2 regions of the Mesorhizobium sp. B2-7-3 genome follow, and region 2 is predicted to be linked to the other one. Evidence: predicted binding sites of a transcription regulator. Region 2 holds the regulator's gene; the other holds the start of a gene.

Region 1 (5,820 bases), on a different contig from region 2:
GCAAGGGCGCCATCATCTCCTTCGAGCTGCAAGGCATTCATGCCCATGACGTGTCGATGGTGATAGACAGGCAAGGCGTGGCGGTCCGTGCCGGCACCCATTGCGCCCAGCCGCTGTTGAAACGTTTCGGCGTAACCTCCACATGCAGGGCATCGTTCGGCATGTATAATACCAGGGCAGAAGTCGACGCTCTGGCCGAGGCGCTTGAAAAAGCGCGCAAATTCTTCGGATGACGATTTTTTCGGGTGACGACCATGGATGATGTGAGCACCACCACCGAAACTACGCCGGAAGCCGCCGGCAACAGCGTCGTTTCCGCGTCGGCCATTCCCGCCGATGAACTGGCGCGGCTGACCGACGATATCGTCTTGGCGCTGAAGACGGTCTACGACCCGGAAATCCCGGCCGATATTTACGAGCTTGGCCTCGTCTACAAGATCGACGTCGAGGACGACCGCTCGGTCAAGATCGACATGACGCTGACCGCGCCTGGCTGCCCGGTGGCCGGCGAAATGCCCGGCTGGGTGGAAAATGCCGTCGGTGCCGTCGAGGGCGTCTCCGGCGTCGAAGTCAACATGACCTTCGACCCACCCTGGACGCCCGACCGCATGTCTGAAGAGGCGCAGGTGGCGGTGGGCTGGTACTAGCGCCGCACCTGGCACACTTGCGCCGGTGGTAAAACTTCACCATTTTAGGTGAGGAATCATTCGGCAGGCCTTGAACCTGCATGGAATGGAGAAGGAAAAACATGGGACGCTTTGCCGTCATCACGATGACCGAAAAGGCCGCTGACCGGGTGCGCGAGATCGTCGCCACGCGCGAAAACGCGCATGGCATCCGCCTTGGCATTAAGAAGGGCGGCTGCGCCGGCATGGAATACACGGTCGATCTGGTGACCGAGCCCAACACCAAGGACGACCATATCGAGCGCGATGGCGCCCATGTCTATGTCGCGCCGGAAGCCGCCCTGTTCCTGTTCGGCACCGAGATGGATTTCGAGCAGACGACGCTGCGCACCGGTTTCACCTTCCACAACCCGAACCAGAGTTCGGCCTGCGGCTGCGGCGAGTCGGTCGAGTTGAAGCCGGCCGATCTCAAGGCGCTGGCCGAGGCGCGCGCCACGGCCTGATCTTCCTTCGCCCCGTAAACGGGGCGAAGGAAGCTACTCCACCCACATACCCGTCCGCTTGTGCCAGTCCGCGATCGATTCCTCGGGATAGACGTCGAACGTCTTGTCGCCTTTGCCGATCTCAGGCTCGACCCAGTTCGCCTTGTATTTCAGCATCAGATGCACTTTTTCGGGTGGTTTCGGCAGGTCGCTGTCGATCGCCGAGGCGAAGGGATGCACCAGCTCCGGCCAGGTTGGGTCGTAGAGCCAGAGCGCCGACCCGCATTTGCGGCAAAAATTGCGCTCCCCGGTCGAGATCTCGCAGTGGGGATGCTCGTCATCCTCGATCTCGGCGCGATAGACGCCGAGATTGCTCTTGCCCCTGATGTTCAGCGTCTCGTAGGCGGCGCCGAGATTGATGGCGAAACCGCCGCCGCCCTGCTGCTTACGGCAGATCGAGCAGTAGCACAGCATGAACGGCACGGGCGTGTGGCTTTCCACCTCGAAACGCACGGCGTTGCAGCGACAGGACCCCTTGAGCAGCACAGGCATGGCTAAAACTCCGACAGGATAGCCACAACCTGTCAGCATGATTTTGGTTGCGGCGATGACAAGGCCAAATGCCAGTGACATGATCGCGGCATGGACAATGAGCGCATCGCGGAACTGTTCGAGGGCCTCGGTCCGGTCAGCATCCGAAAACTATTCGGCGGCAAAGGCATCTATTTCGATGGCGTCATCGTCGCCATCGTGCTGCGCGGCGAATTGCTGCTGAAAGCCGACGCGCAGAGCGCATCGGAGTTCGAAGCCGCGGGCTGCCGGCAATGGACCTACACCGGCTCTCGCCACGGCAAGCTTGTCGCCATGCCCTATTGGAGCATTCCCGACAGCGCTTTCGACGATCCCGACGAAATGACGGTGTGGGCGCGACGCGCCTACGAAGCTGGGCGGCGGGCGGGGAAGTAGGCTCCCGCCAGCGCGAGGCCACCCCTCATCCGGCCGCTTCGCGGCCGCCTTCTCCCCGGCGGGGAGAAGAGGTTTGCGCTGAGGCCGCAAGTTCCTCTCCCCTCGGGGAGAGGTCGGATTGCCCCGAATTGCTCTTTGCAATTCGGTCTTGGTAATCCGGGTGAGGGGGACTCTCTTGGCAGTCCCTACAGCGCCTTGGCGATCTCAGCCGCCAGCCTTGCATTGTTCTCGACCAGCGCGATGTTGGTCTTCAGGCTGCGGCCGCCGGTGAGTTCGAGGATTTTTCCCAGCAGGAACGGCGTCACGGCCTTGCCGGTGACGTTGAGGGCTTCGGCCGCCTTTTGCGCGGCTTCGATGTAGCCCGCCATTTCTTCAGCGGGGATTTCGTGGGATTCCGGCACGGGATTGGCAATCAGCATGCCGCCGCCCAAGCCCAGAGCCAGGCGTGTCCGGTAGAGATGCGCGATGTCTTCCGGTCCGTGCAAGGTCAATGGCGCCCGGAACGGTGACTGCCGCGACCAGAAGGCCGGCATCGTCTCGCAGCCATGGCCGACCACGGGCACGCCGCGCGTCTCCAGCACTTCCAGCGTCTTTTCGATATCGAGGATCGCCTTGGCGCCGGCCGAGACGACGATCACCGGTGTACGCGCCAATTCATCGAGGTCGGCCGAGATGTCGAAGCTCTTTTCCGCCCCCTTGTGCACGCCGCCAATGCCGCCGGTGGCGAACACCTTTATCCCGACCATGTCAGCCGCGATCATGGTGGCGGCGACCGTGGTGCCACCGGTGCGGCCCTGCGCGACGGCGAAGCCGAGATCGGCGCGCGACAGCTTCATGGCGTCACCGGTCATCGCCAGCGATTCGCGTTCGCCGTCCGAAAGCCCGATCTTGATGCGGCCGTTGACCACCGCGATGGTTGCCGGCACGGCGCCGCCGTCAGCGATGATCTTTTCGACGTTGGCCGCCATGGCGCCATTGTCGGGATAGGGCATGCCATGGGTGATGATGGTGCTTTCGAGCGCCACCACCGGGCGCCCGGCGGCCAGGGCCTGCGCCACCGGTGCGTGGACATCGATGAAGGGGCGGGCGGTCTCTGGCGTCATCTCTGATCTCCAATCCGGAGTGCGGCGCATCCATCAGGAAAGCGTAGCTTCACCGCGCGTTATGAACTTGCCGGGTCTCATGCCACTTCCCTGGCATCCGGCACAAGGGCCAGCGCTTCCGCGAAGCTCGCCGCGGTGAATTCGGGCACCGCGTCGGCGCTTTCGATGGCCAGCGTTGCCGCGGCGACGCCCTCGCGCACGGCGTGGCGCAGCGGCTGGCCCCGCAGCAGTGCTGCGACCGTTGCACCTGCCAGCGCGTCGCCGGCGCCGGTGACATCGGCGACTTTTCTGGGGGCAGGCGGCAGGATGGAAAAGGCGCCTGTCTCATCGAAACCCAGCACAGGGCCGCTGCCGGCCGTGACCACGCCGCTGGCAAGGCCGCTGCACCGCAACCCGTCGACCATTTCCCGCTCGGCGGCCGCTGCATTGACACCGGCCAGCACGACGGCCTCTCGCCGGTTCATGAAGAGCTGGGCCAGCCCGCCGAGAACCGGTATCAGCCGCATTACCTTCGCCGGCGAAATCGCGATGGCGAAAACCGGTTTACCGGCGGCGAGCGACAGCAGCCGCTCCAGGGCGGCCGACGGCAGATTGGCGTCGCACAGGATGGCATCGGCGGCGGCCACCTCCTGGCGTATCTTGGAACGCCTGATCTGCTTGGGAAAAGCCAGGTCGTACAGTGCCATGTCGGCAAAGCCGACGATCAATTCGCCCTCGCGATCGATCAATGCCGTGTAGCTCGGCGTGGTACGGTCGAGGAACACCGCCGAAAGATCGGCGATGCCTGCCTCGGCGATGGCCCGTGAAACCGTATCGGCCGACGCATCGCCGCCCCGCATCGACACCAGGGAGGCCGACACGCCGCGCCGCACCATGCTGCGCAACGCATTGAAGACGCCCCCGCCGACATCCTCGCGCATCGTGCCGGGATTGGAGGCTGCCGGCACATAGGGACCGTACACCTGGCCACGCCGGTCGATATGGGCGCCGCCCACGGCCAGGATCTTCGGGGATTCCACCATGGTGGCGATATGACCTTTGTTGTTGCGGCCGCACAAGCGCTAGAGTGCGCGACAGAGCTTCGCATGCTGGTCGGCGATTCGGTCGGGCGATACGATCGAGCCGTCTGGCCCAATGCGGAGCCCGTTCGTGCCAGGGTTTGCGAGACAAAAAAAGAACAAATCGCGATATCGCTTGTTTTTCAGTTGGTTGTCACCCCTTGCCAAATGAGAACAAAAAAGGTACAAAATGGCAGGGATCACGGATTGTCCGGCCTTCATTGACGACCAAGGGGTGATGTATCATGGCTCAGAATTCTTTGCGGCTGGTAGAGGATAAGGCAGTGGACAAATCAAAGGCTCTGGATGCGGCGCTGTCGCAAATCGAGCGGGCTTTCGGCAAGGGCTCGATCATGCGGCTCGGCGCCAACGAGCAGGTCGTCGAGATCGAAACGGTGCCGACCGGCTCGCTCGGCCTCGACATCGCGCTCGGCGTCGGTGGCTTGCCGCGCGGCCGTATCATCGAGATCTATGGGCCGGAAAGCTCCGGTAAGACGACCCTGGCCCTGCACACCGTGGCTGAAGCCCAGAAGAAGGGCGGCATCTGCGCCTTCGTCGATGCCGAACACGCGCTCGATCCGGTCTACGCCCGCAAGCTCGGCGTCGATCTTGAAAACCTGCTGATCTCGCAGCCCGACACCGGCGAGCAGGCGCTCGAGATTTGCGACACGCTGGTGCGTTCCGGCGCCATCGACGTGCTGGTGGTCGATTCGGTGGCGGCGCTGACGCCGCGTGCCGAGATCGAGGGCGAGATGGGCGATTCGCTGCCGGGCCTGCAGGCCCGCCTGATGAGCCAGGCGCTGCGCAAGCTGACCGCGTCGATCTCGCGCTCCAACACCATGGTCATCTTCATCAACCAGATCCGCATGAAGATCGGCGTCATGTTCGGTTCGCCCGAAACCACGACCGGCGGCAACGCGCTGAAATTCTACGCTTCGGTTCGCCTCGACATCCGCCGTATCGGCTCGGTCAAGGATCGTGACGAGGTCGTCGGCAACCAGACCCGCGTCAAGGTGGTCAAGAACAAGTTGGCGCCGCCCTTCAAGGTGGTCGAGTTCGACATCATGTATGGCGAGGGCGTCTCCAAGACCGGCGAACTGGTCGACCTCGGCGTCAAGGCCGGCGTGGTCGAGAAATCGGGCGCCTGGTTCTCCTATAATTCGCAGCGTCTCGGCCAGGGCCGCGAGAATGCGAAACTGTTCCTGCGCGACAATCCCGATACCGCGCGCGAGATCGAGCTAGCGCTCAGGCAGAATGCCGGATTGATCGCCGAAAAGTTTCTCGAAAATGGTGGCTCCGAGGGCAATGGCGACGACGGTTTTGAGGACGAAGCCGGCGCGATGTAGGCAACGGTCAGAATTTGGCCATAAATCCAGACTATTAGTCAATGCTTAAGTAACAGAGTTCTGTAGTACCGCGTTCCAAACCGCCGGCCTTCGCGCCGGCGGTTTTCGTTTGGGCGGCCCCGCAAGTGCCGGTGCAAAGCGCGAATTGGCCCAATTCCGTGTTTCTGGACAGGGTCAAGAGCTACGGCTAAAAGGCCAGCTCCATCTTCTAGAAAATATAGAGCCATCTCCCGCCGGTC
Region 2 (5,820 bases):
GAACGCAGGATGATGAAGTCGTCGAGATCCTTGTTGGGGAAGCGCACGTCTCCCTGGACCCGGTCCTGCACCACCGTCTCGCCCTCGGCCGGTGCCTTGATGCGGATGGCGCCCCTGACGCCGGACGGCGCCTCCGACGGGTCGCGGTCACGCCAATGGCCGTTATAGCGTGGCGGTAGGCCCTTGGCACGTGCAGCTTCGCGCATTGCCTCGAGCTCGGCTGAAGTCTCGTAGCTGTAATAGGCCTTGCCCAGGCGCACCAGCTCCTCGGCCACCTCGCGATGGCGCGGCGCGCGCTCGAATTGGGAGACCGCGTCACCGTCCCACGAAAGGCCAAGCCAGGTCAGGCCATCGAGAATGGCCGATGTGGCCGCATCGGTCGAACGCTCGCGATCGGTGTCCTCGATGCGCAGCAGCATCGTGCCGCCGGTATGCTTTGCATAGAGCCAGTTGAAGAGCGCCGTGCGCGCGCCGCCGATGTGCAGATAGCCGGTCGGCGAGGGGGCAAAACGGGTGATGACCTTGTCGGGCATGGAACTCTCGGAAAACGTCTGAAGCTGGGTGCGGAGCGTGCGGACTTTCGCGCGTTGCGCGTTCATGTAGCATAGGACGTCGAGGGTGCAAGGGGCAGACCCGATGACTGGACGAGGCCGGGGCTCGGATCGGGGCGAGGATGCCGCTATCGGCGTCAGCGAGCGATCCCTGTTTGCGGCGCCTGCGACGATCCCACTGCCATCTCCGCTCGTGGCTGCGCCCGAAACCAGGTCGCTGCAGGCAGGTGGGCAGGAGCCGGCGCCGGCTCCTGCCGCGGGCAGGATCGCGCGCGTGCGCCGGCAAGTCGGCCTGGTATCCTTGCCTCGCCTGCGCCATGGCGTGGCCAAGGCGGCGGAGCTCGAACTCGACCGGGGCATCGCGTTCCTGCTGGTGCCGGTCTGTCTGGCCGTTGGGGCAATCGCCTATTTCTCGCTGGCATCCGAGCCCGACTTTGCAAAACCCGTCGCGGTCGTGGTGCTGATGGCGGTCTGTGTTTTCGTCTCGCGTTCCTGGTCGAAAACCCAGCTGTGTTTCATGGCAGTGCTGTTGTGCGCGCTGGGCCTGCTCGCGGCGAAGGTCGAAACATGGCGAGCCGGAACCCGGATGCTGGGTTCGGAAATCTCCACGCAATTGACCGGCCGCGTGGTCTCGCTCGAAGAGATGGAGAGCGGCCGCATCCGGCTGACCATGGACGTGATTTCGACCGCCCGGCCGAAACTGCGCTATGCACCGGAAAGGGTCCGGCTTTCCGCACGCAAGATACCGCCGGGAATGACCGCCGGCTCGCTCATCACAGGCTACGCCAAACTGTTGCCGCCGACCGGCCCGGTGCGGCCGGACAGCTACGACTTCTCTTTCGACAGCTATTTCGCCGGCATCGGCGGCAGCGGCTTCTTTCTCGGCAATCCGACGGTTGTTTCCGCCGACGACGGTGAGATGCCGCTATCGGCTCGCCTTTTTTCAGGCATCGAAAATGCCCGCGAATCCATCGCCGACCACATCAGGGGCAGCGTCGGCGGCGCTGAAGGCGAGATCGCGGCGGCGCTGATCGTCGGCGTGCGCGCCGGCATACCCGATGAAATCAATGAAGCGATGCGGCGTACCGGCATCTATCACATCATCTCTATTTCGGGACTGCATATGGCGCTTGTGGCCGGCACCATCATGGGTCTGCTGCGTGGTGCCTTCGCGCTGTTTCCAGACTTTTCCGCGCGCCGGCCGGTGAAGAAATACGCGGCCGCCGCCGCACTGTTCTCGATCGCGGCCTATCTCATCATTTCCGGTGTCGTCGTTGCCGCCGAACGCAGCTTCATCATGCTGGCGGTGATGCTGATTGCCGTCTTCTTCGATCGCGCTGCCCTGACCATGCGCAATCTGGCGATCTCGGCGATCGCCGTCATCCTGGTCTCGCCTCACGAGGTCGTCGGCCCGAGCTTTCAGATGTCGTTCGCCGCGACCGCGGCCCTGGTTGGCGCTTATGCCGGCTGGGCCGATCACCATGCGGGAAAGACGCGGCCACCGCCGCCAAAGCGATCCCTGGCGGGGTTCCTGACGCGAAAATTCCTGCTGGCGACAGGAGGATTGGCCATGACGTCCATTATCGCCGGCAGCGCCACGGCACTGTTTGCCATCTGGCATTTCCAGCGGGTATCGCCGCTCAGCCTGTTCGCCAATCTGGCCGTGATGCCGATCGTGTCGGTCGTGATGTTCCTGGCCGTCGCCAGCGCCCTGCTGATGCCATTCGGACTGGATTGGCCGGCTCTCTATCTCATGGGCAAGGGCCTGACAGCTATGATCGCCGTGTCGGCGTGGATATCGGAGCGCTCTCCGGTCGATGGAGTCGGGCTGATTTCGCAGCAATCCGTGCTGCTGGTCACCGTCGCGCTGGCAATCGCGACGATGGCGACGACATGGCTGCGGCTCGCGGCGCTGCCATTCGCGCTTGCCGGCCTGTTGATTGTGTCGCACACACGCGCGCCCGATGTGCTGATCTCGGAAGATGCGCGGCTGGTCGCGCTGCCGATCGGCAATGGCGAACTGGCCGTCAACCGGGAACGTCCGAACGAATTCGCAACCGACAACTGGAAGCGCGCCCTGATCTCCGAAACAATCGTCAAACCGGAAATGTTCGACACGACAGACAGGCAATTCGATGTTGCCAGTCCCACCGACCTGCCGCCGGGATCGCCCTTCTACTGCCGCGAAGGCCTGTGCCTTGCCAGGCACCCTTCCGGCGCGATCATTGCCTATGTCGAGGACCGCAAGACCACCTGGAAAGCCTGCGCTTTCGCCGACCTGATCATCGTCAACGACGCAACCGCCTATGACGCCTGCCATAATCCACTGGTTCTCGTCGTCACCAAACGGCAGCTCGCCCGCAAGGGAAGCGCTGCCGTCTTCTTCAATCCCCAGTCGGCCACGACCCGGGCCGCGATCGCATTCGCCATCGACGGACCATACCGGCCCTGGCACGAACAGCGAAAATTCTCACGCGAGGCGAGGGGGCTGCCGCCGTACAAAAAACCCGACAAGCCCGATGGCAAGCCGGCTCAGTAACGCCTGATCAACCCGACCAGCTTGCCTTGCACCTTGACCCTGTCCGGCCCGAAAATGCGCGTTTCGTAGGCTGGATTGGCGGCCTCGAGCGCGATCGAAGCGCCTTTGCGGCGGAACCGCTTCAGTGTCGCTTCCTCTTCGTCGACCAGTGCCACGATAATTTCGCCCGGGCTTGCCGTGTCGGCATTGCGGATAATGACCGTGTCTCCATCGAAGATACCAGCCTCGATCATCGAGTCGCCCTTGACCTCCAACGCATAGTGCTCGCCGCCCATGATCATGTCCGGCGGCACCGAGATCGAATGCGTCTGATGCTGGATGGCATCGATCGGCACACCGGCGGCGATACGGCCCATGACCGGGATGGACACGGCTGAAACCGCATCGTCGTCGTTGCCGGCCGCGGGCAGGCGCGAAGGCGCAGCGGCCGGCCTGATCTGGCGTCCGAGACTGCCTTGGCCAAGGCTGCCTTGGATGACGCTTGGCGAGAACTTCTTTGCCGCATTGAGGCCCGGCGCGATCGAGTCCGGCAACCGCAGCACTTCCAGCGCGCGCGCCCGATTGGGTAGCCGGCGAATGAAGCCGCGCTCCTCCAGCGCCGTGATCAGGCGATGGATCCCCGACTTGGAGGCAAGATCGAGTGCTTCCTTCATCTCGTCGAAGGAAGGCGGTATCCCGCTTTCCTTGAGCCGTTCGTGGATGAACATCAGCAGTTCATGTTGCTTGCGTGTCAGCATGGCGGCCCCCAAGACATTGAACGAAAGGTTGAACCAGAATCGAAAAAACAAACCCAGAACAAACACTATCTGTTCCAGTTGTGTTCTGCAACCGTTTAAAGTTTAATGAATTTGTTAAGGGGTCTGAAGTTTTTTGCCCGCGACGGCGGGCGGCAACCAGTCCTTTCCGCCGTCGGCAGGCGCATTGAAATCGTTTTGGTTAATGGCCTGTGGCCCATCCGCCGACGAGGCTTTGGCATCAGTTAGTTGGAAGGCTTCTCCTCGGAAGGACGTATAAATCGCGGAGCCATTATTCGCGGAACGAAACGAAACCAAAATGCCAACGATTGGTAGCTTCGGGCGGCCATGGATCGGGGCGTTCGGCGCACTCCGGCCAGCGCGTTCGAATAGGCGTCGCGGAAGCGCTGAAGTTATCCCGAACCCGCCTTCAAGCTGCCGGCGCGAGCGGCGTATCTGGTAGCGCCGCTGTCTTCGCTGTGGACATAGACGTGCAGTGTGTAGCCGATATGCGCCGTCATCAGCGCCTTGGCCCGCTCGACGTCACGGTCGAGCGCCGCTTCCATGATCGCGGTATGGTGTTCGATCGCAATCGCTTCGCGTAGCGCTTCGATTGCCTCTTCATAGCCATCCTTGAGGCCGGCCGCGGCCCGCAGTGTCGGCGCCAGACCAAGAAAGCGATGATGCCGGCGCAGCTGATCCGAGATCGTCGAGCGGAACCGCAACAGCCAGTCGCATGTGGCGGCGCTCAGCAGCGCCGCATGGAAAGCCTCGTGGTTCTCGTCCCATCTGTCGACGGCCGCGTCCGAGGGATCGTCGACCGCCGTCTTGCAACGCGAGAGCCGGTAGTGGGCGGTGACCACGGCATCCTCCCACTCCCTGCCGCCTTTTTCCATCGATTCGAGGAACAGGGGTATCTCGACCACCATCCTGGCGCGTGCCAGATCCTCCAGCTCGGCCCGCGACACCGGAGCCACGGCAAAACCACGATTGCTGATCGCGGTGACCAGGCGTTCGGCCTCGAGCCGCGACAGGGCTTCGCGCAACGGTGTCCAGCCGACGCCATAGGTGCCGCGCAGCGCACTCAGTTTGAGCGGGGCGCCGGGCATGAGGCGCGTGGTCAGGATGTCGCGCCGCAACAGCTGATAGGCGGCTTCCGTTTTTGTGGAACTCGTTTCATCCCGCATGGTGATCAATCCGTCGTCTGGCGAAAGTATATATGATATTGAGGCACAGCAACAATTATATATAATGTTTGACACAGACCGGCGGACTGACCATGATCGCCGTAGTAGCCGCGTTTCCAAGCGGCCCTGATCAAATCTGGGAGGAAATGATGTTGAAGTCGAAATCCGCTTGGTTGTCGGGTTTGGCCCTGGCAGGCGCATTGATGGTCGGTGCCGGCAGTGCCGCGGCCGATCAAATCCGTATCGGCATTGCCAATTTCGGCGAGCATCCGCAATTGAACGCCGCCACAGCCGGCTTCAAGAAGGCGCTGACGGATAATGGCTTCGTCGAGGGCAAGGACGTCGTCTACACGGAGAGCCACACCAATTTCGATGCATCGCTGGTGCCGCAGATGATCGCCAAGCTGCAGGCCGAGCAGCCCAAGCTGATCTACACCATCACCACGCCGGTCTCGCAGATCGCCAAGAAAGCGCTCGCCGGTTCCGGCATTCCGATCGTTTTTGCCGCGGTCACCGATCCAGTGGCGGCCAAGCTGGTGCCGTCATGGGACGCCGGAGACGAAGGCATGACCGGCGCCAGCGATCTGCAGGACGTCGCCGCGGTGATGGCCTTCACCAAGAAGCTGCTGCCGAACGCCAAGCGCTTCGGCGTGCCTTATAATCCCGGTGAGGCCAATGACGTTGCCTTGGTCGAAAAGATCAAGGCGGCGGCACCGGCCGCGGGCTTCGAGGTGGTGGAGGTCGGCATCGACAACGTCAATGACATCCAGCAACGCATCGCTTCGCTCGCCGGCAAGGCCGACGTGATC

What was found. Region 2 encodes LexA, which represses DNA repair genes until DNA is damaged. Its sites were predicted from a motif close to TGTTCNNNNTGTGTTCNG; they were not measured.
Region 1: recA (recombinase RecA) is a predicted target of LexA. The motif match lies at 4,406-4,423, and genes of this name have one in related genera.

Annotation. Positions count from the first base shown of each region.
Region 1 is NZ_VFTY01000013.1:93,974-99,793, reverse strand. Features, by position in the region: gene FJW04_RS25680 (cysteine desulfurase) at 1-233, shown strand, start outside; gene FJW04_RS25675 (SUF system Fe-S cluster assembly protein) at 255-647, shown strand; gene sufA (Fe-S cluster assembly scaffold SufA) at 749-1,129, shown strand; gene FJW04_RS25665 (GFA family protein) at 1,163-1,660, opposite strand; gene FJW04_RS25660 (TfoX/Sxy family protein) at 1,751-2,074, shown strand; gene FJW04_RS25655 (pseudouridine-5'-phosphate glycosidase) at 2,260-3,177, opposite strand; gene FJW04_RS25650 (carbohydrate kinase family protein) at 3,255-4,199, opposite strand; gene recA (recombinase RecA) at 4,481-5,581, shown strand.
Region 2 is NZ_VFTY01000017.1:35,040-40,859, reverse strand. Features, by position in the region: gene gltX (glutamate--tRNA ligase) at 1-533, opposite strand, end outside; gene FJW04_RS28025 (ComEC/Rec2 family competence protein) at 637-3,090, shown strand; gene lexA (transcriptional repressor LexA) at 3,084-3,827, opposite strand; gene FJW04_RS28015 (GntR family transcriptional regulator) at 4,238-5,011, opposite strand; gene FJW04_RS28010 (ABC transporter substrate-binding protein) at 5,161-5,820, shown strand, end outside.